Frankia alni ACN14a: one gene and its partner. The main gene of each other region encodes a partner of the protein of the gene in region 2 in a complex. Links are inferred from orthologs where the notes say so. Each region holds a gene or a part of one and is shown on either strand. Other genes may lie near its edges. The genes, in order: secY and secA.

Evidence for each region.
Region 1: the proteins of secA (region 2) and secY are in contact, whole or in part, in a crystal structure (PDB 3DIN), measured with the Thermotoga maritima proteins. The link is inferred for Frankia alni ACN14a from one-to-one orthologs. Residues at the interface, in WP_004082002.1 of Thermotoga maritima: Glu261, Ala262, Arg263, Lys300, Ala301, Arg302, Thr303, Ile304, Ile305, Leu323, Tyr324, Asp325, Pro326, Val329, Ser330, Tyr333, Ile336, Lys340, Phe345, Val349, Glu363, Phe364, Tyr374, Ser375, Gly376, Gly377, Glu393, Ile395, Thr482, Ser483; in WP_004081795.1 of Thermotoga maritima: Glu108, Gly109, Glu110, Glu111, Ala236, Glu237, Arg238, Arg239, Ile240, Thr241, Ile242, Gln243, Tyr244, Ala245, Arg246, Arg247, Val248, Thr249, Gly250, Arg251, Arg252, Val253, Tyr254, Gly256, Ala257, Ser258, Thr259, Tyr260, Leu261, Pro262.

Annotation. Positions count from the first base shown.
Region 1 is NC_008278.1:1,159,428-1,172,895, reverse strand. The notes cover bases 563-3,522. They hold secY (preprotein translocase subunit SecY), read right to left. Parts: upstream 2,709-3,522; coding sequence 1,416-2,708; downstream 563-1,415. Other genes in these bases: rpmD (50S ribosomal protein L30), read right to left, coding at 3,497-3,522; rplO (50S ribosomal protein L15), read right to left, coding at 2,964-3,494; FRAAL_RS04795 (adenylate kinase), read right to left, coding at 763-1,416; map (type I methionyl aminopeptidase), read right to left, coding at 563-598. Outside these bases: more of map, read right to left, coding at 1-562; more of rpmD, read right to left, coding at 3,523-3,682; rpsE (30S ribosomal protein S5), read right to left, coding at 3,682-4,290; rplR (50S ribosomal protein L18), read right to left, coding at 4,344-4,718; rplF (50S ribosomal protein L6), read right to left, coding at 4,729-5,265; rpsH (30S ribosomal protein S8), read right to left, coding at 5,278-5,688; FRAAL_RS04755 (type Z 30S ribosomal protein S14), read right to left, coding at 5,836-6,021; rplE (50S ribosomal protein L5), read right to left, coding at 6,026-6,610; rplX (50S ribosomal protein L24), read right to left, coding at 6,649-6,975; rplN (50S ribosomal protein L14), read right to left, coding at 6,978-7,346; rpsQ (30S ribosomal protein S17), read right to left, coding at 7,467-7,775; rpmC (50S ribosomal protein L29), read right to left, coding at 7,781-8,047; rplP (50S ribosomal protein L16), read right to left, coding at 8,047-8,463; rpsC (30S ribosomal protein S3), read right to left, coding at 8,467-9,519; rplV (50S ribosomal protein L22), read right to left, coding at 9,519-9,944; rpsS (30S ribosomal protein S19), read right to left, coding at 9,937-10,218; and 5 more genes. UniProt on the Escherichia coli protein: The central subunit of the protein translocation channel SecYEG. Consists of two halves formed by TMs 1-5 and 6-10.
Region 2 is NC_008278.1:1,402,154-1,417,430, forward strand. What follows is about bases 5,844-9,345. They hold secA (preprotein translocase subunit SecA), read left to right. Parts: upstream 5,844-6,181; coding sequence 6,182-9,145; downstream 9,146-9,345. Other genes in these bases: FRAAL_RS05715 (GNAT family N-acetyltransferase), read right to left, coding at 5,844-5,862; FRAAL_RS05725 (Rv3235 family protein), read right to left, coding at 9,240-9,345. Outside these bases: FRAAL_RS05685 (DUF4350 domain-containing protein), read right to left, coding at 1-211; FRAAL_RS05690 (DUF4129 domain-containing protein), read right to left, coding at 208-969; FRAAL_RS05695 (hypothetical protein), read right to left, coding at 966-2,057; FRAAL_RS05700 (ComF family protein), read left to right, coding at 2,510-3,319; hpf (ribosome hibernation-promoting factor, HPF/YfiA family), read left to right, coding at 3,648-4,442; FRAAL_RS05710 (response regulator), read left to right, coding at 4,575-5,288; more of FRAAL_RS05715, read right to left, coding at 5,290-5,843; more of FRAAL_RS05725, read right to left, coding at 9,346-10,097; FRAAL_RS05730 (LysM peptidoglycan-binding domain-containing protein), read right to left, coding at 10,125-11,570; FRAAL_RS05735 (hypothetical protein), read left to right, coding at 11,731-12,300; FRAAL_RS05740 (helix-turn-helix domain-containing protein), read right to left, coding at 12,366-12,602; FRAAL_RS05745 (SAF domain-containing protein), read left to right, coding at 13,107-13,889; FRAAL_RS05750 (CpaE/TadZ family protein), read left to right, coding at 13,886-15,217. UniProt on the Escherichia coli protein: Required for protein export, interacts with the SecYEG preprotein conducting channel.

The DNA of each region.
Region 1 (13,468 bases), 240 kb from region 2 along the record:
GCCGGATGCCGCGACCGGGCCGGCCGTAGTTGAGCACGTGGGGGGGCTGGTGCATCTCGGTGCCGATGCCGTGGCCACCGTAGTGGTCGACGATGCCGTAGCCGTGCGGGCGGATGTGGCGCTCCACGGCGGCACTGATGTCGGTGAGCTTGCCGCCGAGCTGGGCGGCGGCCAGGCCGGCCCACAGCGAGCCCTCACAGGTCTCGATCAGGTCGAGGGCCTCGCGGGACACCTCGCCGACCGGGACGGTGATCGCAGCGTCCCCGTGCCAGCCGTCCACGATCGCGCCGCAGTCGATCGAGATGATGTCGCCCTCGCGCAGCACCCGTCGGCGGGTCGGGATCGCGTGGACGACCTCGTTGTTGACCGAACTGCAGATCGACGCCGGGTACGGCGGCTGGGCATAGCCCTTGAACGAGGGGATTCCGCCGTCGTCGCGGATCGTCTTCTCCGCGAGGGCGTCGAGGTCGGCGGTCGTCACGCCGGGGGCGACCGCCTCACGCAGCCGGGCGAGCGTCTTGGCGACGAGCAGGCCGGCCACCCGCATCTTGGCGATCTCCGCCGCGGTCTTGATCTGGACGTGCTCTCGTCGCGCCACGCTCTCGCCTCGGTCTGTGTCCGTGTCCTGGTCCGATACCCGATGCTAACCGTCGACCCGGTGCCGGCAGTACGGACGATCATCCGAGCCACCGGCGCCCACCCCGAGGACCGCCGTCGGCCGCCACCCACCGCGAGGGCGGGACCCGCTGGGCGGCGGACGTCTCAGTCCCCGTAGTGCCGCAGCGCGTCGAGCGCCCGATCGGTGACGTTGTCCACCGGGCCGGTGGCGTCGATGCCGATCAGGATGCCCTTCTCGGCGTAGTACGCCACCAGCGGCGACGTCTGGTCCGCGTACACCTCGAGCCGGTGGCGTACGGTCGCGGCCTGGTCGTCGTCGCGCTGGAACAGGTCGCCACCACACCGGTCGCACAGGCCCTCGACGGACGGCGGGTCGAAGTCGAGATGCCAGATGTGGCCGCAGGCGCGGCACGTCCGCCGGCCGGAGAGCCGCCGCACCACCTCGTCGTCGTCGACGACGAGCTCCAGGACCACGTCCAGGCGGGTTCCCATCCCGTCGAGCATCTGCCCGAGCACCTCGGCCTGGGGAACGTTGCGGGGGAACCCGTCGAGCAGGAAGCCCTTGACCGCGTCGTCCTCGGCGAGCCGGTTGCGAACCATCCCGATGGTGATCTCGTCGGGCACGAGGTCACCGGCATCCATGAAGGTCTTGGCCTTGACGCCCAGTTCGGTTCCCTGTCGCACGTTCGCTCGGAAGATGTCCCCAGTCGAGATCTTGGGGATGGACCGCGCCTGGGCAATGAACGCGGCCTGCGTACCCTTTCCGGCACCGGGCGGTCCCACCAGTACGAGGCGCACTACCGGAGGAAACCTTCGTAATTGCGGAGCATGAGCTGGCTTTCGATCTGCTTCACGGTTTCCAGCCCCACCCCCACCATGATCAGGACCGAGGTGCCCGCGAAGGGGAACGGCTGGTCCTTGGTCAGGTTCAACAGTGCCAACGGAAGGACCGTGATCACCCCGAGGAACAGCGAGCCGGGGAGAGTGATCCGGTCTAGGACGTGTTTGAGGTACTCCGCCGTCGGGTTACCCGGTCTGATCCCGGGGATGAACCCACCATACTTCTTCATGTTGTCCGCGACCTCCGTTGGGTTGAAGGTGATCGCAACATAGAAGTAGGTGAAGGCGATGATGAGTGCGAAGTACGTCACGAGATAGAGCGGATGGTCCCCGCGAGAGAGATACCTCTGCTCGAAGTCCTGAAAGCCCTGGTTGCTCCAGACCTGCCCGGCGAGCTGCGGGAGCTGGAGCAGGGAGGAGGCGAAGATGACGGGGATGATCCCGGCCTGGTTGACCTTGATGGGCAGGTAGGTGGAGGTGCCCCCGTACATCCGCCGACCGATCAGCCGCTTCGCGTACTGGACCGGGATCCGTCGCTGGGACTGCTCCACGAACACCACGAAAACCATGATCGCGAGCCCCAGCAGAATCACCAGGCTGAACACCACGCCGCCGGCGACCTGGAGGATCCGGCTGCCCTCGGAGGGAAGCCGCGCCGCGATCGAGGTGAAGATCAGCAGCGACATGCCGTTGCCGACGCCGCGCGCGGTGATCAGCTCACCCATCCACATGATGACCGAGGTGCCGGCGGTCATCGTGATGACGATCGTCGCGACGCGGAACAGGCTCGTGTCCGGGATGATGGCGGCCGAGCAGCTCGGGAAGAGCCGTCCGCTGCGGGCCAGCGCCACGATGCCGGTCGCCTGCAGGACGCCGAGCGCGATCGTCAGGTAGCGCGTGTACTGGGTGAGCTTCTGCTCGCCCGAGCTGCCTTCCTTCTTGAGCTGCTCGAGGCGGGGGATCACGACGACGAGCAACTGGATGATGATGCTCGAGGTGATGTAGGGCATGATGCCCAGCGCGAAGATGGAGAGCTGCAGCAGTGCGCCGCCGCTGAACAGGTTGATCAGCGAGTAGACGTTGCTGCTGTCGGCGCTCGCGCTGTTGAGGCAGGTGTTGACCGCGCGGGTTGAGACGCCGGGCGACGGCATGACGCTGCCGAACCGGAACAGCACCACGATCCCGACGGTGAACAGCAGCTTCTTGCGCAGGTCAGGAGTGCGGAATGCCCGCGTGAAGGCGGTGAGCACGGCTCCTCCTGCTGGGATTGCGGACCGACGGGGAGTGGACGTCCTGCCCTGTGCGGAGCGCCTACGTCGGCCGGCGGTCGACGTTGGTTAGGCGACTGTAACAGGACACCCGGTCCACTCGTCCGGACATCACGCCCAGTAAGCAGCGGTGGCCGGGAAGAACCTGTCTGATGCCGGTGCGCGCCGGGGTGTTGCGGGGGCTGCCCGGACAAGCAGGGCGAGGGGCGGCCGTGGGGCCGCCCCTCGCCCGGGGTCTCAACTCTGGGTGACGCTCCCGCCGGCAGCCGCGATCTTCTCTCGCGCGGAGGCCGAGAACGCGTCGGCGCTGACGTGCAGCGCGACGTCGATGTCACCGTTGCCCAGCACCTTCACCGGCAGCTTGGCGCGCACTGCCCCCTTGGCCACGAGGTCGGCCTTGGCCACCTCGCCGCCCTCGGGGAACAGCTCGGCCAGCGTGGACAGGTTCACCACCTGGTACTCCACCCGGGCCGGGTTGCTGAAGCCCTTGAGCTTGGGCAGCCGCATGTGCAGGGGCATCTGGCCACCCTCGAACCGGGCGGGCACCTGCTTGCGGGCCTTGGAGCCCTTGGTGCCACGACCGGCCGTCTTGCCCTTGGAGCCCTCACCGCGACCGACGCGGATCCGGCTGCGGTGGGCGCCGGGCGCCGGACGCAGGTGATGCACCTTCAGGCCACGGCCACGCTCGGTCTGCGCCGAGCCGGCGTCGCCCTGGGCGGACGCACCGCTGGCGGTCTCGCCCTTGTCGGTCTTGGTCAGTTCGGCCATGGCTAGGAGTCCACCTCCTCGACCCGGACAAGATGGGTCACAGTCCTGATCATCCCGCGAACCTCGGGACGGTCGTCACGGACGGTCGTGGCGTTGATCTTCCGCAGGCCGAGGGTCCGCAGCGTGGCCCGCTGGTTGTGGGTACCGCCGATCCCCGAACGGATCTGCGTGATGCGCAGCTTGGCCATCACACACCGGCCCCGGCCGCGCGGGCGCGCAGCATGGCCGGCGGGGCGACGTCCTCGAGCGGCAGGCCGCGCCGAGCCGCGATCTCTTCGGGCCGCATGAGGCCGCGCAGGGCGGCCACCGTCGCGTGCACGATGTTGATCGGGTTCGACGAGCCGAGCGACTTCGACAGTACGTCGTGCACACCGGCGCACTCCAGCACGGCGCGCACCGGACCGCCGGCGATCACGCCGGTACCGGGCGAGGCCGGCTTGAGCAGCACGACGCCCGCGGCCTCCTCACCCTGCACCGGGTGCGGGATCGTCGAGCCGATCCGGGGCACCTTGAAGAAGTGCTTCTTGGCCTCCTCGACGCCCTTGGCGATGGCGGCGGGGACCTCCTTGGCCTTGCCGTAGCCGACGCCGACGGTCCCGTCCGCGTCACCGACCACGACGAGGGCCGTGAAGCTGAAGCGACGACCGCCCTTGACGACCTTGGCGACGCGGTTGATCGCGACGACCCGCTCGACGTAGGCGTTCTTCTCCTGGGCCGGGCCGCCGCCCGACCGGTCCCGGCGTTCCCGACGGTCCGAGCCGCCGGACCCGCCGCCGCGGCGCTGCTGGCCTGGCATCTACAACATCTCCCTGTGCTGGCTGAACTGGGTGGCTTGGGGCTGGGTGGTCATCAGAAGTCCAGCCCGCTTTCCCGCGCCGCATCCGCGAGCGCGGCGATCCGACCGGCGTAGGTCCGGCCGCCGCGGTCGAACACGACCGCATCGATCCCGGCCGCCTTCGCCCGCTGGGCGACCAGTTCGCCGACCTTGCGGGCCTGGGACGACTTGTCGCCCTCGCCACCGCGCAGGGTGACGTCCAGGGTGGACGCCGAGGCCAGCGTGTGGCCGGCGACGTCGTCGATGACCTGGGCGTAGATGTGCCGCGAGGACCGGGTGACGACGAGCCGGGGACGGGACTGGGTGCCCGCCACCTTCTTGCGCACGCGGACATGCCGACGGAGCTTCGCGGTCCGCCGACGCGCGCTGGCGCCGAGGCTCACTGCCATGATCTATCTCCTACTTCCCGGTCTTCCCGACCTTGCGGCGGACGACCTCGCCCTGGTAGCGCACGCCCTTGCCCTTGTACGGGTCGGGCTTGCGCAGTCCGCGGATCTTCGCGGAGACCTCACCGACCAGCTGCTTGTCGATCCCATGGACGACGAAGCGGGTCGGGGTCTGCACCTCGAAGCGGATGCCCTCGGGGGCCTTGACCGGGACGGGGTGGCTGTAGCCGAGCGCGAACTCCAGGTCGGAGCCCTTCGCCTGGACGCGGTATCCGACGCCGACGATCTCCAGGGTCTTGGAGTACCCGGCGGTGACACCGGTGACCATGTTGGAGACCAGGGTGCGGGTCAGGCCGTGCAGCGAGCGGGACCGACGTTCGTCGTCCGGGCGGGTCACGACGAGCTGACCCTCCTCCCGGTTGACCGCGATCGGCTCGACCACAACGTGGCTCAGGGTGCCCTTGGGCCCCTTGACGGTAACGGTCGCCCCCTCGACGGTGATGTCGACACCGCTGGGGACGGGAATGGGCAGGCGCCCGATCCGAGACATCGCTCGCCTTCCTTACCAGACGTAGGCGAGGACTTCCCCGCCCACGCCCCGCTTGCCCGCCTGCTTGTCGGTCAGCAGCCCCGACGAGGTGGAGATGATGGCAACGCCCAGTCCCCCGAGCACCTTGGGAAGGTTCGTCGCCTTGGCGTAGACCCGCAGGCCCGGCTTGCTGATGCGCTTGATCCCGGCGATCGAACGCTCGCGGTTCGGGCCGTACTTCAGATCGATGACCAGGGTGTGGCCGACGCCGCCAGCCAGGGTCGCGTCGTCGACGTGCCAGCTGGAGATGTAGCCCTCCTGCTGGAGGATCTCGGCAATGTGGGTCTTGATCTTGCTGTGAGGCATCACCACACTGTCGTGGTACGCCCGGCTGGCGTTGCGGACACGCGTGAGCATGTCCGCAATCGGGTCGGTCATCGTCATGGCTTGACGCCTTTCTCACGGCGGTTCCCGCCGGCGCCGGGGGTCGTCCCCGGCAGCCGTCGTGTGGGCCTGCCGCGATCGGGGGGAGGTGCGGAGGTGGAGCGGTCTACCGGGCTGCTCCGGTGTTGACCGGGCTGCTCCCGTGTTCTACCAGGAGCTCTTGGTGATGCCGGGCAGCTCGCCGCGGTGCGCCATCTGCCGCAGGCAGACCCGGCAGAGTCCGAAGACCCGGTACACGGAGCGGGAGCGGCCGCAGCGCTGGCAGCGCGTGTAGCCGCGCACCGCGTACTTCGGCTTGCGGTTCGACTTCTCGATCAGTGCCTTCTTGGCCATCTGTCTAGTTCTCCCGGAAGGGGAAGCCCAGCGCCCGCAGGAGCGCCCGGCCCTCGTCGTCGGTGGTCGCGGTGGTGACGACCGTGATGTCCATGCCCCGAACCCGGTCGATCCGGTCGATGTCGATCTCATGGAAGATCGACTGCTCGGTGACGCCGAACGTGTAGTTGCCCGCGCCGTCGAACTGCTTCGGCGACAGCCCGCGGAAGTCGCGGATGCGCGGCAGCGCGATGGAGACCAGGCGGTCGAGGAACTCCCACATCCGGTCGCCGCGCAGGGTCACCTTGGCCCCGATCGGCATGCCCTCACGCAGCTTGAACTGGGCGATGGACTTCTTCGCCCGGCGCACGGCCGGCTTCTGGCCGGTGATCGCGGCGAGGTCGCGCACGGCGCCGTCGATGAGCTTCGCGTCCCGGGCGGCGTCGCCGACGCCCATGTTGACGACGACCTTCACGACGCCGGGGATCTGCATGACGTTGCGGTAGGAGAACTCCTCCCGCAGCGTTGCGGCGATCTCCTCGCGGTACCGCTGCTTGAGCCGTGGGACCGGGCGAGCACCGGTGGTCCGGTCTTCGGTGGTCACAGTCATTTGATCTCGATTCCCAACTGCTCGACTGCTCGCTCGGCCTACAGCTCGGCGCCGGTGCGCCGGGAGATGCGGACCTTGGTGCCGTCCTCGTTGATGCGGTACCCGATCCTGGTGGGCCGTCCGTCCGACGGGTCGACGATCATCACGTTGCTCACGTGGATCGGCGCCTCCTGGGTGACGATCCCCCCGGACTGCGAGCCCCGAGCGCTCTGCTGGACCCGGGTGTGCCGGGTGATCCGGTTCGCGCCCTCGACGAGGACCTTGTTCTGCTCGGGGTAGGCCCGGATGACCTTCCCCTTCAGGCCGCGGTCCTTGCCGGTGATGATCTGGACCGTGTCACCCTTCTTGATCTTCAAAGTGGCCACGGTCACAGCACCTCCGGCGCCAGCGAGATGATCTTCATGAACTTCTTGTCACGCAGCTCCCGGCCGACCGGCCCGAAGATGCGGGTGCCCCGGGGGTCACCGCCGTCCCGGATGAGCACCGCCGCGTTCTCGTCGAAACGGATGTAGGAGCCGTCCGGCCGCCGGCGCTCCTTGGTGGTGCGCACCACGACCGCCTTGACCACGTCGCCGCGCTTCACGCCGGCGCCGGGCAGGGCATCCTTGACCGTGCCGACGATGATGTCGCCGATCCCCGCGTAACGACGCCCAGAGCCGCCAAGCACCCGGATGCAGAGAATCTCCCGCGCTCCGGTGTTGTCGGCGACCCGAAGTCGCGACTCCTGCTGAATCACTTTCCGCTCCTGATCACCCGGTACTACTGATCAACCGGTACTGCGTCGGACCCGGTCACCCGGGCGCCGGGCCGGGCGCCTCGGGGGCCGTCTGGCCCCCGAGGTCGCCTCGCCCCGGAACTACTTGGCCTTCTCCAGGACCTGCACGACCCGCCACCGCTTGGTGGCCGACAACGGCCGGGTCTCCATCAGCAGCACGCGGTCGCCGACACCGGTGGTGCCGTTCTCGTCGTGCGCCTTGACCTTCTTCGTCCGGCGGATCGTCTTGCCGTACAGCGGGTGCTGCACGCGGTCCTCGACCGCGACCACGACGGTCTTGGTCATCTTGTCGCTGACCACGAGGCCCTCGCGGACCTTGCGGAAGCCGCGGTCCGCGACCGCCGCCTCGGTGTTCTGCGAAGCCTCCTGGGAGGCCGTCTCGTCTGCCACTGCCCTCACGCCCGTTCCGACTGCGTCGCGTCATCGTCCGCCGCACCGGCGACCAGCGCCGGATCGCCGGTGATACCCAGCTCCCGTTCGCGCATCACCGTGTAGATCTTGGCGATGTCACGCCGGACGGCCCGCAGCCGCCGGTTGTTGGAAAGCTGTCCGGTCGCCGCCTGGAACCGGAGGTTGAACAGCTCCTCCTTGGCTTCCCGGAGCTTGTCGACGAGCTCGTCGCCCGACAGGCTCCGCAGCTCGTCCGCGGTAGCGACAGCCATCACGCACCACCTTCACGGACCACGAAACGGCACTTCATCGGCAGCTTGTGGATCGCGCGCCGCATCGCCTCCCGGGCCACGGGCTCCGCGACCCCGGACAGCTCGAACAGCACCCGGCCGGGCTTGACGTTCGCGACCCACCACTCGGGCGAGCCCTTGCCGGAACCCATCCGGGTCTCGGCGGGCTTCTTGGTCAGCGGGCGGTCCGGGTAGATGTTGATCCAGACCTTGCCACCACGACGGATGTGGCGGGTCATCGCGATACGCGCCGACTCGATCTGCCGGTTCGTCACGTAGGCCGACTCCAGGGCCTGGATCCCGTACTCGCCGAACGTGACGCGGGTTCCGCCCTTGGCCGCACCGGTCCGCCCGGGGTGGTGCTGCTTGCGGTGCGCGACCTTCCGGGGAATCAGCATGATCTATTCCTCCGCCTTCTCCGGAGTGCCCGGCGTCGCGGCGGCGGCCGGCGTGGCGGCCGACTCGCTCGCGGCGGTGGCGGGCGCGGTCGACTCGGCCGCCGGGGCCGGCGACGACGCGGCCTCGGGCGCGGTGGTCTCGGGTGCGGTCGACTCGGGTGCGGTCGACTCAGGTGCGGTCGACTCAGGTGCGGTCGACTCAGGTGCGGTCGACTCGGGTGCGGTCGACTCGGTCGCGCCTGCCTCGGACGCAGCGGTCTCGGCGGCCGGCGCGTTTCCGCCACGACCCCGGCGCTCGCTGCGCGCCGCGGCGCGACCGGCGTCGGTACCGCCCTGCGTGGTGCCGGACGAGCCGGAACGCGGCCCGCGGCGCGGGCGGTCCCGACGGGTCTGGCGCTGCAGGGCCTCCTGCGCCTCGCGCTCGGCCCGGCTCTGGACGATGTCGCCCTTGTAGATCCAGACCTTCACGCCGATGCGGCCGAAGTTCGTCCGGGCCTCGTAGAAGCCGTAGTCGATGTCCGCCCGCAGGGTGTGCAGCGGCACCCGACCCTCACGGTAGAACTCCGACCGGCTCATCTCCGCGCCGCCGAGGCGACCCGAGCACTGAACCCGGATGCCCTTGGCGCCGCCCTTCATCGCGGTCTGCATCGCCTTGCGCATCGCGCGGCGGAAGCTGACACGGCTGGAGAGCTGCTCGGCCACGCCCTGGGCGACGAGCTGCGCGTCGACCTCGGGGTTCTTGACCTCGAGGATGTTGAGCTGCACCTGCTTGCCGGTGAGCTTCTCCAGGTCGCCGCGGATGCGGTCGGCCTCGGCGCCGCGGCGGCCGATCACGATGCCCGGGCGCGCGGTGTGGATGTCCACCCGCAGCCGACCCTGGGTCCGCTCGATGTCGACCCGGCTGATACCGGCCCGCTCCATGCCCCGCGACATCATCTTGCGGATCTTCACGTCCTCGCCGACGTACGCCTTGTACTGCTTGTCGGCGTACCAGCGGGAGGTGAACTCCGACGTGATGCCAAGCCGGAACCCGTGCGGGTTGACCTTCTGCCCCACTACCGGGCCCTCCTAGTCGTCTTCGCGCCCCGACCGGCCGCGGAGACCGGCTCCCGGCTCTCCACCACGACGGTGATGTGGCTGGTGCGCTTGCGGATCCGGTAGGCCCGGCCCTGGGCGCGGGGCCGGATGCGCTTGAGCGTCGGCCCCTCGTCCACGTAGACCTCGCCCACCCACAGGGTGGCGGGATCGAGGCTGTGGTTGTTCTCGGCATTGGCCGCGGCGCTGGCGACGACCTTGTACACGTCGTCGCTGGCCGCCTGCGGGGCGAACCGGAGGATGTCGAGCGCCTCGCTGACCGACCGGCCGCGCACCAGGTCGACGACCCGGCGAGCCTTCGTCGGCGAGACCCGCACGTAGCGGGCCGACGCCTTGGCGCCCGGCAGGCCGGCGCGGGTCAGGCCCTCGACGAGATCGTCAGCCACGGCGCGACCTCCGGTCCTCCTTGACGTGGCCGCGGAACGTCCGGGTCGGGGCGAACTCGCCGAGCTTGTGCCCGACCATGCCCTCGGTGATGAAGACCGGGACGTGCTTGCGGCCATCGTGCACGGCGATCGTGTGCCCCAGCATGTCGGGGATCACGGTGGAGCGCCGGGACCAGGTCTTGATGACGTGCTTGGTGCCCTTCGAGTTCTGCACGTCCACCTTCTTGAGCAGGTGGTCGTCGACGAACGGGCCCTTCTTCAGACTGCGTGGCATGGCTGTGTCTCCTCCTTCCTGCTCAGATCCGGTGGGTACGGGGGGCGGACGGCGGGCTCACGGGCGCCGGGGTCCGGGTGCGTGAGGTCACTACCGCCGCCTGTTCTGCTTGCGACGACGCACGATGAGCGCGTCGGACGACTTGTGGTTGGCGCGGGTCCGTCCCTCCGGACGGCCCTTCGGGTTGACCGGGTGGCGGCCACCGGAGGTCTTGCCCTCACCACCACCGTGCGGGTGGTCGACCGGGTTCATCGCGACACCGCGCACGGTGGGCCGACGGCCCTTCCAGCGCATCCGGCCGGCCTTACCCCAGTTGATGTTGCTCTGCTCGGCGTTACCGACCTCGCCGACGGTGGCGCGGCAGCGGACGTCCACGTTGCGGATCTCGCCCGAGGGCATCCGCAGCTGGGCGTAGGGGCCGTCCTTCGCGACGAGCTGCACGCTGGCGCCGGCGCTGCGGGCGATCTTCGCGCCGCCGCCGGGACGCAGCTCGATGGCGTGCACCACGGTGCCGGTCGGGATGTTGCGCAGCGGCAGGGCGTTGCCGGGCTTGATGTCGGCGCCCACCCCGGAGCTGACCTGGTCGCCCTGCTTGAGCTTCACCGGGGCGATGATGTAGCGCTTCTCGCCGTCGGCGTAGTGCAGCAGCGCGATGCGGGCGGTGCGGTTCGGGTCGTACTCGATGTGCGCGACCTTCGCCGGCACGCCGTCCTTGTCCCGCCGGAAGTCGATGATCCGGTAGGCCCGCTTGTGCCCGCCGCCCTGGTGCCGGGTGGTGATCCGGCCGTGGACGTTGCGCCCGCCCTTGGAGTGCAGCGGGCGGACCAGCGACTTCTCCGGATGGTCACGGGTGATCTCGACGAAGTCGGCCACGCTCGCGCCACGACGCCCCGGCGTCGTCGGCTTGTACCTACGAATTCCCATGGCTTCCTACCGTCCCTGGCCCGTCGACCGGTGGGCCGCCGCCGCGGCGCGGCGCACGCGCTCAGGCACCGGGGCCTCCGAAGATCTCGATCGTGTCACCGGGAGCCAGGCTCACCAGGGCCCGCTTGGTCGCGGACCGGTGTCCCCAGCCGTGCTTGGTCCGCTTGCGCTTGCCCTGCCGGTTGATGGTGTTCACCCGCAGGACGCGCACGCTGAAGATCTGCTGGACCGCGAGCTTGATCTGGGTCTTGTTCGCGTCCGGGTGCACGATGAAGGTGTAGACGTTCTCGTCGAGCAGGCCGTAGCTCTTCTCGGAGACGACCGGCCGCAGGATGACGTCACGCGGGTCGGGAATCACTTGTTCTCCTCCGCCCCGGCCGCAGCGGGCGACGCCGGACGGCTGTCGCGGGCGAGGAACGCGGCCAGCGCCTCCTCGGTGAAGACGACGTCGTCGCTCACCAGCACGTCGTAGGTGTTGAGCTGCCCCGGGTCGAGCAGGTGCACCGCCGCGACGTTGCGCAGGCTCTTCCAGGTCAGCTCGTCGGTACGGCTCGCGACCACCAGCACGCGGCGGGTGTCCGCGACCGTGCGCAGCGCCGTCACCGCGGCCTTGGTCGACGGCGCCTCACCGGAGACCAGCGAGGACACGACGTGGACCCGGTTGTTGCGCGCCCGGTCGGACAACGCGCCGCGCAGCGCGGCGGCCTTCATCTTCTTCGGGGTGCGCTGGTCGTAGCTGCGCGGGGTCGGGCCGTGCACGACGCCACCGCCGGTGAACTGCGGAGCGCGCAGTGAGCCCTGCCGGGCGCGGCCGGTGCCCTTCTGCCGGTACGGCTTGCGACCACCGCCGCGGACCTCGCCGCGGGTCTTGGTGGCGTGGGTGCCCTGGCGGGCCGCGGCGAGCTGCGCGACCACGACCTGGTGGATCAGCGGGACGTTCAGCGGCACGTCGAACACGCCGCCGGGCAGCTCAGCGCTGCCACCGTCACCGCCGTTCGGCGCGTGCACCGAGACGGTGCGCGTGGTGGTGGCATCCGGATCGGATGCGGTCGCCACCGGGCTCATGCCGAGACCTCCTCACCGGCGCCGACGGTCGCGGCCGGGGCGATCGCCTCGGGCGCCGGGCGCTTGGCCGCGCTGCGCACGAAGACAAGGCCGCCGTCCGGGCCGGGAATCGCGCCCTTCACCAGCAGAAAGCCACGCTCGGTGTCGACGGCGTGGATGGTCAGGCCCGGCGTGGTGGTGCGCGCGTGGCCCATCCGGCCCGCCATGCGCAGGCCCTTGAAGACGCGCCCGGGGGTGGCGCAGCCGCCGACCGAACCCGGCGAGCGGTGCTTGCGCTCGACGCCGTGCCCGGCGCCCAGGCCCTTGAAGCCATGACGCTTCATGACACCGGCGAAGCCCTTGCCCTTGGAGGTGCCGGTGACGTCGACGACGGTCCCCTCGGCGAACACCTCGCCGGTCAGCTCCTGGCCGGGCCGGTAGTTGCCGGCGTCGGCGGTGCGCAGCTCGACGAGGTGGCGCCGCGGCGTCACCCCGCTCGTGGCGAAGTGCCCACGGGCCGGCTTGTTGATCTTACGCGGGTCGATCTCGCCGTAACCGAGCTGGACGGCCGAGTATCCGTCCGAGTCAGGCGTCTTGACCTGCGTGACGACATTGGGTCCGGCCTTGATGACGGTGACCGGCACGACGCGGTTGTTCGCGTCCCATACCTGGGTCATCCCGAGCTTGGTGCCCAGGAGCCCTCTGTAGTTGCGGATGAGCATGACTGCGCCGGCCCCTCTTACAGCTTGATCTCGATGTCGACACCGGCGGGGAGGTCGAGCCGCATCAGCGAGTCGACCGTCTTCGGCGTCGGGTCAAGGATGTCGATCAGCCGCTTGTGCGTCCGCATCTCGAAGTGCTCGCGGCTGTCCTTGTACTTGTGCGGCGACCGGATGACGCAGTAGATGTTCTTCTCCGTCGGCAGCGGCACCGGTCCCGCGACCTGCGCACCCGTCCGGGTCACCGTCTCGACGATCTTCCGCGCCGAGCTGTCGATGACCTCGTGGTCATAGGCCTTGAGCCGAATGCGGATCTTCTGTGCCGCCATGGTGGGCTTCGCCTGTCCTGTCTGTCTCGTCCGGCCGGTACCGCTACCGGGTCACCGCCCGTAGATCCACGCCTCCGCCGGTGGCGTGAGGCCCGTGCCCCGCCGCCGGCGGAGGGAATCTGCCGGTTACCGCTGTCTCGTGCCGGCCCCGCGTCGATCGATCGACGCTCGGGCCGGATTACCTGCCACGTCGGCAGCCGGGTGGCACCGGCAGCCGGGCCGCCCGGGCGGTGA
Region 2 (15,277 bases):
GTCCGGTAGGGCGGGTGGCCAGGGCGGTGATCACGAGGAAGCCGAGCACGATGGCGCCGACGACGGCCGTCACCAGGGTCCCGCGGCGCACCACCGGCGGGCGGGGGCCGCTGCGCACAGCGCTCGACGAGGCGCCGCCCGAGCCGGTGCCGCCCGAGCCGGTGCCGCCCGGGCTCGTGTCGCCCGGCGTCAGGGTGCCGTTGGCCGTCATGCCGGCACCGCGAGGCTGTCCGCCGCGCCGTCCCGTCCGCCCGCGCCGCGCCGCAGCCGCGACAGTGCGCTGTCCGCGTCGACGAGCACCTGGTAGCCGGCCGCGGTGGCCGGGCGGCCGCCGTACCAGATCTCGCTGAAGACCTCCACGGCGGCGGCGAGGGCAGCCCGCCCGTCCCCGGCCGGGCTCGCGCCGGCCAGATCATGGTCGGTGGCTGGCATGCCGGGGACGGTGGCGGCCGGCCCGGCCGGCCCGCGATCGGCGGCCGGGGTGATCCGGGCGACCTCGGCGACGAGCTCCCCGGCGGTGCGTCCGGGGCGTGGGTCGAGCACGCCCTTCTCCTCGAGCATCCGCACGATCGCCCGCAGCCGGGAGCGAACCGCCCGCGCGTAGTCCCCGCCGGTTGCGTATCGGTCGGCCTCGGCCCGCAGCTGCGCGGCGGTCAACGGGCTGGACAGGTCGTCCGCGGCCGCCTGCCGCGCCCGCGCGGTCCGCCGGACCGGGCCCAGCCACCACCGCAGCGCGACCGCTCCGACGACGAGCACCACCACGAACGCGAGGACCCCGAGGCCGCGGGAGCCACCGCCCGACCCGCTGTGCGGAAGGATCCAGTCGAAGAAGTCCGCGATCCGATCACCGATCCAGCTCAGCAGCCGGTTCCACCAGTGCGGCCGGCTGTTGCCGTAGATGCTGTCCGACAGCTCGCGGTGTGCCTCCTCCCGGGCGCCGTCGCGGGTGACCGGGCCGCCCAGCGTCATCCGGGCATCCCCACCCCGGCCCCGCGGGCCCGGGCGGCCTGGGCGAGGGTGACGTCCAACCCCTCCCGCCGAATCCGCAGGTCGATGTACAGCAGCACGACGGTGCCGGAGACGATCGGCGTGGAGATCGTCGTGGCCAGCAGCTGGCCGATTCCCTGGACGATGTGGCCGGTGATCGTGAGATCGCCGCCCAGGAAGTCGCCGAACACGTCCGACGACCCCAGGATTACCGCGGTGATGATGGTGAGCACCGCGCTGAGCATGAACGCGACGAGTGTCGAGAGCACCAGGATGCCGAGGCAGCGCCACCAGGAGCCGCGCACGATCGTCACAGAGCGGCGCAGTGCGTGGCGGACGCCCCCGCCCTCGAGGATGTATGCGGGCGTCGCCAGTCCCAGATAGATGCCCACGACGACCGCGCCGACCAGCAGGGCGACCAGCCCCAGTGCTACCGCCGCCGTGACGACGACCGTGAGGGCGAACAGGCCGCCGAGACGTGGGGCGACCCGTTTGACGGCCTCGGTCGGGCCGATGCGACTACCCAGCGTCGCCTCGCTCACGACCACGCTGAGCACACCGGACAGGAACAGCCCGAGGACGAGGTCGAGTGCGAAGGTCGCGAGGATGCCCAGTGCCGACACGGCGGTCGAGGCGTTCTCCGTGGTGATCGCCACCACTGTGGAGATCGTCTCTACGACGGCCGCGGACGCGACGGTGACCCCGATCGTCGCGCCCGGATTCGCCCGGATCGTGGCGAAGGTGCCGTCCAGGATTTCGCCGAGGGCCAGCGGACGCAGCGGGATGATCCCCGGCTTGGGCGCCGCCGCACCCCAGCGCCACGGGCCCGGCGGTCCGGGCGGTCCAGATGGGGGCCCGTAGCGCCCGGGCGGTCCGCTCTGGGGAGGTCCGTGCCATCCGGGCGGTCCGCCCGGCGGGGGCGCGCCGACGGGCGCCGGCGGCTGACCGGCGGGCTGGTCGGGATGCCCCCACCCGTCGTGGGGCAGCGGCTCGCCCCACGACGGCCCGGCGGAACCGCCGCCCGGAGGCGACGATGTGCCGGGCGCGGCCCAGCCGGGACCGTCGGTCATCGGTGTGTCTCCACTCGTCGTTCGGGCGTCGCACGTGGGCCGGGCGCCGCTCATCGGTCCTGCCGTCTCGCGGTCGGGGGTATCTGTCCGGCGGCGGGTCGCCGCGCGGGGCTGTTCCCCGTTGCCAGGATTCTGTGCCCTGGGGCGGGGGTGTGCCGAGGTTGGCGCGCGGATTTCGCCGGCCATGGCCGGGATCGCCTGCCCGGATGTGCTCCCGGCCGGCTGTACGCACGCGGTCCGCTGCACGGAGATGATCCGTCCAGCGTCGATCGTCTCAGACGGCGTCCCACCGCCCTCCGAGGCCCTACTCGTCCCGGGGGAGTGGGGCCGGACTGCCCTTCCGTAGGCATCCATCGTGTGTCCACAGCCCGGCCGGAGCTCGGGGGGTGCGTTGTCCACAGATCGTCCGTGGGGGCTGGCGAACGCCTCGGCGGGCGGTGATCCTTCCTTCCATGGCCCGCGCCCTGCTGCCCCTGCTCATCCGGAACCTGGCAATCCTCACCGACCTGGTCGTGCCGCTGGCGTGCGCCGGCTGCGGCGGTCGGGGGGCGTCGGTGTGCCCGGCGTGCGCTGCGGAGCTGCGCGGTCCAGCCTTCCTCGCCGCCGCGGGTCCCATGGCCACCCCGCGGCGGCGAGGGCTGCCGCCGTGCCTGGCGGTGGCTCGCTACGGCGGCCGGGTCCGGTCGCTTCTGCTGGCCTACAAGGAGCGCGGCCGGGTGGATGCCGCTCGGCCGCTGGGAGGCGCGCTGGCCCGCGCGATCGCGCGGGCCTTGCCCGCCGCCCCGGGCGCGCCCGCCGAAGCTTCCGTGACGCCGGCGCCGCTGCCGGCGTGCCTGCTGGTGCCGGTGCCGTCGACCGCGGCGGCGCGTCGTCGGCGCGGCTTCGACCATCTGGCAGTGCTGTGCTCCGCGGCGGCCACCGTGCTGCGCCGCCATGGTCACCGGGTGCACGTCGCGCCCATCCTGCGGCCGGTGCGCCGGCTCGCCGATCAGGCCGGGCTGGGCGTCGCGGCGCGGGCAGCGAATCTCGCCGGTGCCTTCGAGCTGGCGAAGCCGGCGCGCGTGGGCCGACGTGCGCCATTGCCGGCGGGCGCGCGGGTCATCGTCGTCGACGACGTGCTGACGACGGGGGCGACGCTGGCGGAGGCGGTGCGGGCGCTGCGGGCCGCCTGCGTGCGGACCACCGCCGTCGCCGTGGTCGCCGTCACCGATCCGACGCGCGGAAGAGCAGCCCTACCCGCAATCCACGGTCCGCCGGGGTGAAACTGCCGGTACGCACCGACCGTGTCAGCCCGCAAGGGACGAACGAACGGGCGGCGGCGGGCCCTGATGCCTGCCGGGCGTAGCGCACACGTCGTGCGGATGCTGGGCTGACGGGCGGAGTAGGCCCGCCGCAGTGGGGAAGGAGGCGAACGCGGGCGACCGACCGCAAACGGCACGACGGGAAGGTGCGACAACCGTGGACAGGGCGTCCGTGGATCGTCTCGGCCCGAGGCCGGGCGTGTCCCGGAGGACGCCACAACATACCGGCGCACGGCCGGCCGCTGGCGCGGGTCGCGTCGCCGGGACTGGCGAACGGGAGGTGGATCGCGTGGACATCGTGGTCAAGGGCAGGCACACCGCGGTTCCGGAACGGTTCCGCAATCATGTCGAGGCCAAGCTCGCCAAGTTGGAGCGGCTGGACTCCAACATCATCAGCGTCGACGTCGAGCTGTCGAAGGAGCACAACCCCCGGCTCTCCGACGTCTGTGACCGGGTTGAGCTCACCGTGTACTCGCGGGGCCCGGTGATCCGGGCCGAGGCCGCCGCCGCCGACTGCTATGCCGCCCTCGACCTGGCCACCGGCAAGCTCGCCGAGCGCCTGCGCCGGGCCGCCGACCGACGGGTCCGTCACCACGCCAACCACGCCGGTGCCAAGCAGTCCGGTATCACCTCCGTGCCACTGGAGAGCCTGATGCCACTGGAGGGCACGCGGCCGGCCGACCTGCGTCCCGTCGCCGAGGCGGCACCGTCCGGGGGAAACGCGGCGCGCCCGGTCGTCGCCGCCCCCGCGGACTCGCTCACCGCAGCCCACAGCCCTGCCGGCCAGGGCGAGGGGGCGGAGCAGGAGCCGCTGGTCGTGCGGGAGAAGACGCACGAGGCCGAACCGATGACGCTCGAGGACGCCCTGTCCAACATGGAGCTGGTCGGCCATGACTTCTACCTGTTCCTGGACGTCGACCTCGGCCTGCCCAGCGTCGTCTACCGCCGCGTCGGCTACGACTACGGCGTGATCAGGCTCTCGGGTTCGGCTGGTGCGGTAGCCGCCGCATCGCTGGACGCGCACCATGACGTGGACCGATCCGCGCAGGATCGCGGCGCGTTCGCGAGCTCGGCCGCTCTTTAGACGATCTGCAGGTCACGCCCACCGACTGACGTGGGACCATTTGCCTCGGGTGTCGGAGTGCACGGCACGCCACCCCGCGCGCAGGCGCGTGGGGTGGCGTGACCGGGGTGAAAGTGGTCCTAAGGAGGTCAGATGACGGTGGAGGAGCAGCGCTCTGAGGAGGTGCTGCCGACGCCATCGGAGGCGAACCCCATCCGGGTGCTCATCGTCGACGACCATGCACTGTTCCGGCGCGGGTTGGAGATGGTGCTGGGCCAGGAGGTCGACATCGAGGTCGTCGGGGAGGCCGCGGACGGGTCCGAGGCCGTGACGATGGCGAAGGAGATGGCTCCCGACATCGTGCTCATGGACGTGCGGATGCCGCGCCGCGGCGGCATCGACGCCACGAGCGCCATCAAGGAGGCGGTACCAAGCGCGAAGATCGTCATGTTGACGATCAGTGACGAGGAGGCCGACCTCTACGACGCGATCAAGGCGGGCGCCATGGGCTACCTGCTCAAGGAGATCTCCATCGACGAGGTCGCGGCCGACATTCGTGCCGTCTACGGCGGCCAGAGTCTGATCAGCCCGTCGATGGCGTCGAAGCTGCTCAGCGAGTTCGCGGCGATGATCAAGAACAAGGACGACCGGCCGCAGCTCCCCACCCCCCGGCTCACCGACCGGGAGATGGAGGTGCTTCGCCTCGTCGCCAAGGGCATGAACAACCGCGACATCGCCAAGCAGCTCTACATCAGCGAAAATACCGTGAAGAACCATATCCGCAACATTCTGGAGAAGCTGCAGTTGCATTCCAGGATGGAAGCGGTGGTCTACGCGGTTCGGGAGAAACTACTCGAGATTACCTGAGTCATCGCCGCGGGTCGTCGGGCGGCGGCGGGTCGTCCGCAAGTCGCGAGCCGACCCAGCAGTCGAGTCGCCGACCGTCGGCTGACACCACGGCGTGTCGCAGGGTCCCTTCCAGCGTGAATCCGCATTTCTCGGCCACCCGGAGGGACGCGGTGTTGCCGACCAGGGCCCGCCAGCCGATCCGGTCCAGTCCCAGGGCCCCGAAGCCCCAGCGGGTCACGGTCGCCACCGCCTGTGAGGTCACGCCCTGCCCGCGGGCCGGCGCCGCGCACCAGTAGCCGAGTTCGGCGTCGCCCTGCTCGGTGATGTCCACCAGGGCGACAGAGGCGAGCAGCTGCTCGGTCGTGGCGTCGACGACTGCGAACGACGCGCCGGTCCCGTTCGCCCAGGCGGCGGGGGCCTGCCTGGCCACGAAGTCCTCTGCGTGCTGGTGTCCGTAGGGCGTGGGCACCCGCGTCCATCGCCCGATCTCGGGATCCTGGCAGGCCTCGTACACGGCGTCGATGTCATACGGGCGCCACGGGCGCAGATGCAGGCGGCCGGCGGTGATCTCCGCTGGTTCGAGAGACGGCATGTCTCTCCTTTTACCGGCTCCCGGTTCACCGCCGGCACGCGGCGTACCCCCGTCCACCCGCCCGGGCACCCCGCGGGGCCCCCGGACGTTGGAGTGGATGACGCCATCGCGGGGCGCCGGGCCATCGCCCCGTTGTCCTGCTCGTTTGTGTCCACGCAATCCCCGTGCCCGGGCGTCGGCACCCGTCCCCACCTCGTACAGCCCGTTGCCGACCGCGGCTGGAGGAACCGCGTCCGGATGGATGTTGTGGGGGACGGTCCAGGGGCTAGCATCGTGGGGTCGGTGCCTCGCCGACATGCCTGCCGGAGGAGTTTCGCCCGTGGTTCTAGACAAGATCTTGCGTGCCGGCGAGGGCCGGATTCTGCGCAAGCTCAAGGCGATCGCCGAGCAGGTGAACCTGATCGAGGACGACTTCACCGGGCTGTCCGACGGTGAGCTGCGCGGCATGACCGACGAGTTCCGCCAGCGCGTCGCGGAGGGCAAGGAGTCCCTCGACGACCTGCTGCCCGAGGCATTCGCCGCCGTCCGCGAGGCGGCCCGGCGCACGCTCGGCCAGCGGCACTTCGACGTGCAGATCATGGGCGGCGCGGCGCTTCATCTCGGCAACATCGCCGAGATGAAGACCGGTGAGGGCAAGACGCTGGTCTCCACCCTGCCCGCCTACCTGAACGCCCTGGCGGGCAAGGGCGTGCACATCGTCACGGTCAACGACTACCTCGCCCAGCGTGACGCCGAGAACATGGGTCGCGTCCACCGTTTCCTCGGCCTCACCGTCGGGGTGATCCACCCGCAGATGCCGCCCCCGGTCCGTCGCGCCCAGTACGCCTGCGACATCACCTACGGCACGAACAACGAGTTCGGGTTCGACTATCTGCGCGACAACATGGCCTGGAGCGCCGACGAGCTGGTCCAGCGCGGCCACAACTTCGCGGTGGTCGACGAGGTCGACTCGATCCTCATCGACGAGGCCCGCACGCCGTTGATCATCAGTGGCCCGGCGGACAACCCGACCCGCTGGTACACGGAGTTTGCCCGGATCGCCCCCCTGCTGGAGCGCGACGTCGACTACGAGGTCGAAGAGGGCAAGCGGACGGTGGCCATCACCGAGTCCGGCGTGGAGAAGGTCGAGGACCAGCTCGGCATCGAGAATCTGTACGAGTCGGTGAACACGCCGCTCGTGGGCTACCTGAACAACTCGCTGAAGGCCAAGGAGCTCTACAAGCGGGACAAGGACTACATCGTCACCGACGGCGAGGTCCTCATCGTCGACGAGTTCACCGGTCGGGTGCTGCACGGGCGGCGCTACAGCGAGGGAATGCACCAGGCGATCGAGGCCAAGGAAAAGGTCGAGATCAAGCAGGAGAACCAGACCCTCGCGACGATCACCCTGCAGAACTACTTCCGGCTCTACGACAAGCTTTCCGGAATGACCGGTACCGCCATGACCGAGGCGGCCGAGTTCCACCAGATCTACGCCCTCGGCGTGGTGCCGATCCCGACGAACAAGCCGATGATCCGTAACGACCAGCCGGACGTCGTCTACAAGACCGAGATCGCGAAGTTCGACGCCGTGGTCGAGGACATCGCCGAGCGGCACGAGAAGGGCCAGCCGGTCCTGGTCGGCACCACGAGCGTGGAGAAGTCCGAGTACCTGTCCAAGCAGCTCACCAAGCGGGGCGTGCCGCACGAGGTCCTCAACGCCAAGCACCACGAGCGGGAGGCGACCATCATCGCCGAGGCGGGCCGCAAGGGCGCCGTCACGGTGGCGACGAACATGGCCGGCCGCGGTACCGACATCATGCTCGGCGGGAACCCGGAGTTCATCGCCCAGGCCGAGCTGCGTCAGCGCGGGCTCTCGCCGATCGAGACCCCCGAGGACTACGAGGCGGCCTGGCAGGAGGCGCTGGAGAAGGCCCGCCAGTCGGTGAAGACCGAACACGAGGACGTGGTCGAGGCCGGCGGTCTCTACGTGCTCGGCACCGAGCGGCACGAGTCCCGGCGCATCGACAACCAGCTACGTGGTCGTGCCGGCCGGCAGGGCGACCACGGCGAGTCGCGGTTCTACCTCTCCCTGGGCGACGATCTCATGCGGCTGTTCAACGCGGCCGCCGTCGAGGGGATCATGGATCGCCTCAACATCCCCGAGGACGTCCCGATCGAGTCGAAGATCGTGACGCGGGCGATCCGGTCGGCTCAGACCCAGGTCGAGGGCCAGAACTTCGAGATCCGCAAGAACGTCCTCAAGTACGACGAGGTCATGAACAAGCAGCGCACCGTCATCTACGAGGAGCGCCGCAAGGTCCTCGACGGTGCCGACCTGCACGAGCAGGTGCGGCACTTCGTCGACGACACCGTCGAGGGGTACGTGCGCGGTGCCACCGCCGACGGCTACCCGGAGGAGTGGGACCTCGACACCCTGTGGACCGCGCTCGGCCAGCTCTACCCGGTCGGCGTGGAGGCACCGGACACCGACGACCGCGACGGGCTGACCACCGATCACCTGCTGGAGGATGTGCAGGCCGACGCGCAGGAGGCCTACGACCGCCGCGAGCTCGACCTCGGCGAAGGTGCAGACGGCGAGCCGATCATGCGTGAGCTGGAGCGGCGAGTCGTGCTCGCCGTGCTGGACCGCAAGTGGCGCGAGCACCTGTACGAGATGGACTACCTGCAGGAGGGCATCGGCCTGCGGGCGATGGGACAACGCGACCCGCTGGTGGAGTACCAGCGCGAGGGTTTCGACATGTTCCAGACGATGATGGAGGGCATCAAGGAGGAGTCCGTCCGCCTCCTGTTCAACGTCGAGGTCCAGATCGCCGGCCAGGAGACCGAGGCGGCGCCCGCGGAGAACGTCGCCGTCGCTCCGGCGCCCCCCGCGGGAGCCGCCGCCCTGCCCGCCGCGGTCGCGCCCCTGGCCCTGCCGGATGCTGCCGAGGACGACCGGGCGGCCGCGCGCCGGACTCCACCAGAGGTCCCGGCCGCGCCGGCGCCGCCTGCCGCGCCGCCGGTCTTCGTCAAGGGCCTGGAGCCGCGCCGTCCGACCGGCGGGCTCCGTTACACCGCGCCGTCGGTCGACGGCGGCGCCGGACCAGTCACCATCCTGGACTCGGGTGCCGAGTCGCCAGTCGCTGGCGGTGCGGCTCGAGCGGCCCGTGGGCCCGCCGGTGGGTCGGCGGCGGGGGCGAGCGCCCGCCCCGCTCGCAACGCGCCCTGCCCGTGCGGCTCGGGTCGCAAGTACAAGCGGTGCCACGGCGATCCCGCACGGCGCAACGCCGAGGCCGAGTAGGAAACGCGCTACCAGCACTTTCGGTCTCGGCCGTCGGACGGCGGGCAACCCCGCTGCCCGACGGCCGACAAGCCGGCGCCGGGTCGCCGCGCGGTCAGCCGACCTGCAGAGTCGTGACCCGCCACCGGCCGCCGGCGGCCTCCATCCGCAGTGCCAGCGCCGCCGCCCGCGCGCCGCGGCTGATCACCGCCGACACCTCGGCCACGCCGGGTCGCGGTTCGCTCACCCGCACACTGCGCACCTGGCCGCGGCGGCGGCGGTCGCCGAGCTGTGCGGCGATGCGCTCGAGATCGTGCTGAAGTCTGGGCGTCGTCCATCCGGCGAGGTGGGCCACGGGACGCACGCCGCCGAGCGCCTCGACGATGGCCCGGACGACGATCACCGCGGCCTCCCGCGCGGGCGCGGCCGGCCGGCCGGCCGCCGGGCTGCGAGCCGCCCGGCGTCCCGTCGCGGGCAGATCGCTCGAGGGCGGTCCCTGCGCCGGGCCGGCCTCGGTGAAGACCTGCTCCGGCACGGTGAGCTGCCGGGGCGAGCGGTCCACGCCCGCGGAGCCGCCACCGGCCCGCTCCTCGGCGCCGTGAGGGCCGATCGAGCCATCAACGGCCGCGTCGGGGACAGCCGTGTCCGGCCGGTCGATGCCCGGATGGTCGGTGTCCGGATGGTCGGGGGCCCGGCCTGCGGGGGGAGGGGCTGAACGTCCGCCTCCGCCGCCGCCGGAGCCGCGGCGGTGACCGCTCCCGCCGGGAGCCGGCGCCGGCCGGCCTGACCGGTCGGTGGCACCGCCGGCTCGCCGGGCGGGTCGGATCCGAGCGTGAGCCGGTCGGCCGCCTGCGGCGGCGGGCTCGATCTCGTCGTCGTAGGGGGGTTCGTTCGGGGCGACGGGGAGCAGCCGCATGCCGGGGACCGAGTGGTGTGGTCGCCGGGGCAGGGGCAGGGCACAGGTGGCGGTCACGGCAGGCTCCGATGGTGGCGGGCGGGGTCAGGGCCCGGATGGCGGTCTGAGTCGTTGGCCGGGAAGTATCACGTTCGGGTCGTGGCCGATCACGTCGGAGTTCGCGGCCCACCAGCGGGGCCATTCGGCCGCGATCTGCTCGTGCGTGGCGGTGGGGCCGAGATGACGGGCGGCGATCGTCCACAGGTTGTCCCCGCGCAGGACGACGACCTCCTCGGCCTCACCGGCGCGGGCCGACTGGCCGGTGCCCGACGGGCTGGCCGGAACGCCGGTTCCGCGATGGGAGGACGGGACGAGCGGGTCGCGTGCCGGTGCTGAGGAGGCGGGTCGTGGCTCGGGCGCCGTCGAGGCACCGCCGGCGGGGGCCGGGCCGGTCGGTGCCGTCGACGGCGCCGCGGTGAGCGGCGGATCGGTGGCCGGGCGCTCGAGATCCGGCCAGCTCACCGACGTGCGTGCCGCGGTGAGCCGGACGGGGGGGCCGGGGTCAGGGGCCGCCGGAGCGCCGCTGTGGGCGGCGTCCGGAGAGGGAGGCGGCGTCGAGGAGGTCGACGCCGGTGTGGTTGCGTGCAGGTCGACGACGGGGATGGCCTCACCCAGGCCCGGCACGGAGATCGTCGGGCTGACGTCCGTGCCCCGGGTGGGGTCCGGGGCGGCGGCGGTCGGGCGGCCGAGATCGGGCAGCTCGGGTGTGGCCGGGGACGGGCGATCGAGGGCGGGGCGCTCGAGATCGGGCAGCTCGGATGTGGCCGGGGCCGGGGCCGGGTCCGGGGCCGGACGGTCGAGGTCGGGCAGCCCGGCCGCGCCGGGCGAGGCCGACGCCGGACGGGCCGCCTCGCCGTGGTAGGCCACGCCCTGCACCTGAGGCCCGGAGCCGGCGGATCGGGCGCCGACCACGCCGGGCGGGGCGGCGCCGGGCGGGGCCGCGACGGGCGCCGTCGCGGCCGGGCGGTCCAGGGCCGGCAGGCCGGTCGCGTGACCCGAGGCCGGCGCCGCCGCACTGGCGAGACCGATCGCCGCCGGGCGGCCGAGATCGGGGAAGGTCGCCGGTGCCGTGACGCCGACCCCGATCGCCGGGTGGCCGCCGGCGGCCGCGGCGGGCATCGCCGCCATCACCGGCGCGACGCCGGCGACCAGGGTGACGCCGAGACCAAGTTCGATCATCCGGCGCATTGCGCGGGGCAGGACCAGGCGGGCCAGCGCCGCGCTGAGCCGGCCGACGCCGCCCGGGATCGCGGCGGCCACGCCGAGCAGGACGCCCAGGCACAGCCAGAGCAGGCACAGCCACGCCACCGCGCCGACGACCGTGACGAGGGCCTGCTCGGGCGCCGCGGTGAACCAGTCCGGCACGTCGCCGACGCCGGCCGGCAGGTCCGCGAGCCGGGGGCCGAAGACGATCAATATGATCGCCGTGCCCGCGGCTCCGGCCGCGCCGGCGAACAGCGCCAGCGTCCGCCGAGCCGCTCCCGCGATCATCGTCGCTGCTCCTGTCTGCCGGATGTCGTCGAACGACTTCGTTTGCCTATGTTTGGTTGTGTAAACCTCTGGCGTCCCACTGTCAATCCCGCTTGCGTCGTGCGTGAGGGATCGGGTCGCCCGGTGTGCAGCGGAACGTACCCGTACGGGAGGAGACCCGATGCGTTGGGAGGACCTGTTCGCGGACCTCGAGCTGCAGTGGGAGGCGAACGAGGCCGCCGAGCTCGCCGCCGAGCTCGCCGACCGCAGCCGCCGAGAGGCCGCCTACCTGCGGCTGATCGATCGTCTGCGGCCGGTCGTGGGACACCCGGCGCGTTGCCGGGTGCTGGGCGGGCAACGGGCGCCGGAGACGCTGCACGGCACGCTGTCCGCGCTGGGGATGGACTGGTTCCTGCTCGCGGAGCCCGGCGCGACGGAGGTGCTGGTGCCGATGCGCTCGCTGCTCGCGGTCGAGAACCTGCCGGTCGTCTCCGCCCAGCCGGGGCACGAGGGGCCGCTGGCCGCGAAGCTGGACCTGCGGTACGTGCTGCGGGGGCTCGTCCGGGACCGTTCCGTGTGCACGCTGCTGTTCGTGGACGGGACGAGCCTGCACGGCACGCCGGTCCGGGTGGGGGCGGACTTCCTGGAGGTCGCCGAGCACGCGGTGGGCGAGTTCGCCCGCCGCGGCCGGGTCCGATCGGGGTGGACGATGCCGCTCGACGCGATCGCCTACGTGCGCCGCGTTCCCTGACCGGCCCGGTGCATGACCCGGTGCATGACCCGGTGCGCGGTCCGCTGCGCGGCACGGCAGCGGACTCAGTCCTCCGGCACGGCCTCGTTGCGGCTCATGGGATTGGCCGCGACGAAGGCCCGGGTCTGCTCATAGGCACGCTGGATGTACGCCTCCAGCTCCGCGCGCTCCACCCGCCACTGCCCCCGGCCACCGATCTTGATGGCGGGAAGCTCGCCCGAGCGGACGAGGGCGTAGGTCTGGCTGGACGAGATGTTGAGGATGTCCGCCACGTCGCTCAGCTGAAGGAAGCGGTCGTTCATCAAAGTCCTCCTACTGAGGGCGGATGTCTCTCCTCACGTGTGTATCAGAGATTCCACTGTTCATCGCCTCCAGATGCCTCAGCTTGTGGATAACTGCGCCCGGACGCCGCCGAAAGCTCTCGCTCGCGGCTGTTCTGGTCCGCTACCACCCGGGCTTGGCGTCGCCGGCCGACCGTCGGGCTCGCCGGCCCCCTGAGCTGCGACGCCACCGGTGCGAAGCGGCGAAGTACGCCGGGGCGCTCGGATCCCGCGACGCGAAATTCGCGTGGCTTCGTCCCGGCGCGCATCGCACCGGGCCGGCTGCGCGTCCAACAGGTGAGCTCAGGACACCCGGGATGTCGCTGCGCGCGGGCGGTCGATGGACACCGACCGTCGACGGTGGCGTTCCGCAGCGGAATCCTCGCCGGTTTCGGTGGGTTCGGGGCCTTCGACCGCGTACGCTCTGCGACCGAAAGGTGTGAACGTGCACCCATGGTCCGGCCAGGAGAAAAGGGAGGTCTCCCGGTGACCGAGCTCGCCGCGGCGCCGGTCCGTTCCGAGGCGCCCCCGCCGGGCTCGCCTCCCGCCCGCCGGCTGACCCGGCGGCGCTGGCGGGACTCCCGGCTGCTCGTCGGGGTGCTGCTCGTACTCGTCTCGGTCGTCGTGGGAGCGCGGCTGTTCGCGTCGGCGGACGCGACCCGGCAGTGGGTGGTGGCGAAGGGCAGCCTGCCCGCCGGGCACGTCATCGTGGCGGGGGACCTGACCACGGTGTCCGCTCGGCTCGATGCCCGGACGTCCGGGCGCTACTACCCGGGCGGCCGGCTGCGGGACCTGACCGGTGCCACCCTCGCCCGGCCCGTCGACGCCGGGGAGCTGGTCAGCGGGGCCGACTTCGCCGGGCGGAACACGCAGTCCACCAGGCTGGTCCCTGTCATCGTCAAGGCGGGCCGGCTGCCCGCCCTCGAGCCCGGCGACCACGTCGACGTGTACGTGTTCTCCGCCGGGTCCGCGGCGGCCACCGGCTCCGGCGACCAGACCGGCGACCAGACCGGCGATCGCACGAACCAGCCGGCGCCGGCCGTGGGGGCCGGCGCCGAGTCGCTGGTCCTGCACGACGTCGAGTTCGTCGGGCTGGAGAAGCTGGCCAGCGGTGACCGGTCGCTGACGTTGCGCGTGCCGATTGACAATGCGATCCAGGCCGTCGCGGCGTCCCAGAGCGAGCGGGTCGACGTCGTGAAGCTCGAACGGGACTCCCGCGGCGGCGTCGGCTCGACCGGACCGACCTCCGTGGCGGGGTACGGCCGGTGAGTCTGCCGATCCTGACCGCGGTGACCGACTCCGAGGTCGAGGCCGGCCTGGTCTCGGCCTTCGATCGCCGCGATCTCGGCGTCACCGTCGTCCGCCGCTGCGTCGACCTGCCGGACCTGCTCGCCGCGGCGACGACCGGAGCGGCGCGTGCGGCGCTGCTGTCGGCCGATCTGCGCCGGCTGGACCGCGATGCGCTGACCCGGCTGGCCATGGCGGGCATCGCGGTGGTCGGCCTGATCGCGCCGGGGGACGAGGATGCGGACCGCCGTCTGCGCCAGCTCGGCGTCGCCGCGGTCATCCCCGCCGACGCCACCGCCGAGGTGGTCGCCGGCGCCGTCGTCGAGGCCTCCCGAGCCCTGGCGTCCCACGCCGCCGCCCCGGCGGCCTGGCCCGCAGCCTCCTCCTACAGCGAGCCGATGCTGGGCTTCGGGCAGCTCGCCCCGGCCGGCACCGGCACCGACGGCCTCGGCCTCGCCGAGGCCGGTGACGGCCGGGTGATCGCGGTCTGGGGGCCGGCCGGAGCGCCGGGGCGCACGACGATCGCGCTGTGCCTCGCCGCCGAGATCGCGGCACTGGGAGCCTCGACGCTGCTGGTGGACGCCGACTCCTATGGCGGGGCGATCGGCCAGCTCGTCGGCCTGCTGGAGGAGGCGCCGGGCCTGGCCGCCGCGGCTCGGTCCGCCAACCAGGGCCTGCTCGACGTGCCGCGACTGGCGGTGCTGTGCCGGGATCTGGGCGAGGGCCTGCGGGTGCTGCCCGGCATCTCCCGGCCGTCGCGGTGGCCCGAGCTGCGTCCGGCGTCCATCGAGACGGTGCTGTCGATGTCCCGGCGGCTGGCGTCCTACGTGGTGGTGGACTGCGGCTTCTGCCTGGAGACGGACGAGGAGTTGTCGTTCGACACCGCGGCGCCGCGGCGCAACGGCGCGACGCTCGCTGTGCTCGAGGCGGCCGACATCGTCCTCGCGGTCGCTTCGGCGGAGCCGGTCGGTCTGGTCCGGTTCGTCCGCGGACTGGCCGATCTGCGGGAGACGGTCCCGGCGGCCGATCCGCTCGTGGTGGTCAACCGGCTGCGGGCCTCGGTCGTCGGCGGCGACCCCTCCCGGGAGGTCGGCCGGGCGATCCTGCGCCACACCGGAACCGAGCCGGTCGCGCTCGTGCCCTATGACCTCGCCGGGCTGGACGCGGCACAGGTCGCCGGTCAGCTCCTGCGGGACATCGCCCCCACCTCCCCGGCCCGGCTGGCGATCCGGGATCTGGCCGCCCGGCTGGCCGGGCGGCCCGCGGTCGGCCGTCGGCGCCGCAGCGGGTTCCGGCGCCAGCCGCGCTAGGTGATCGTCGGCCGGTGAGTGCCAGTGAGTGCCAGTGAGTGCCGGTGGGTGCCTTGGGTG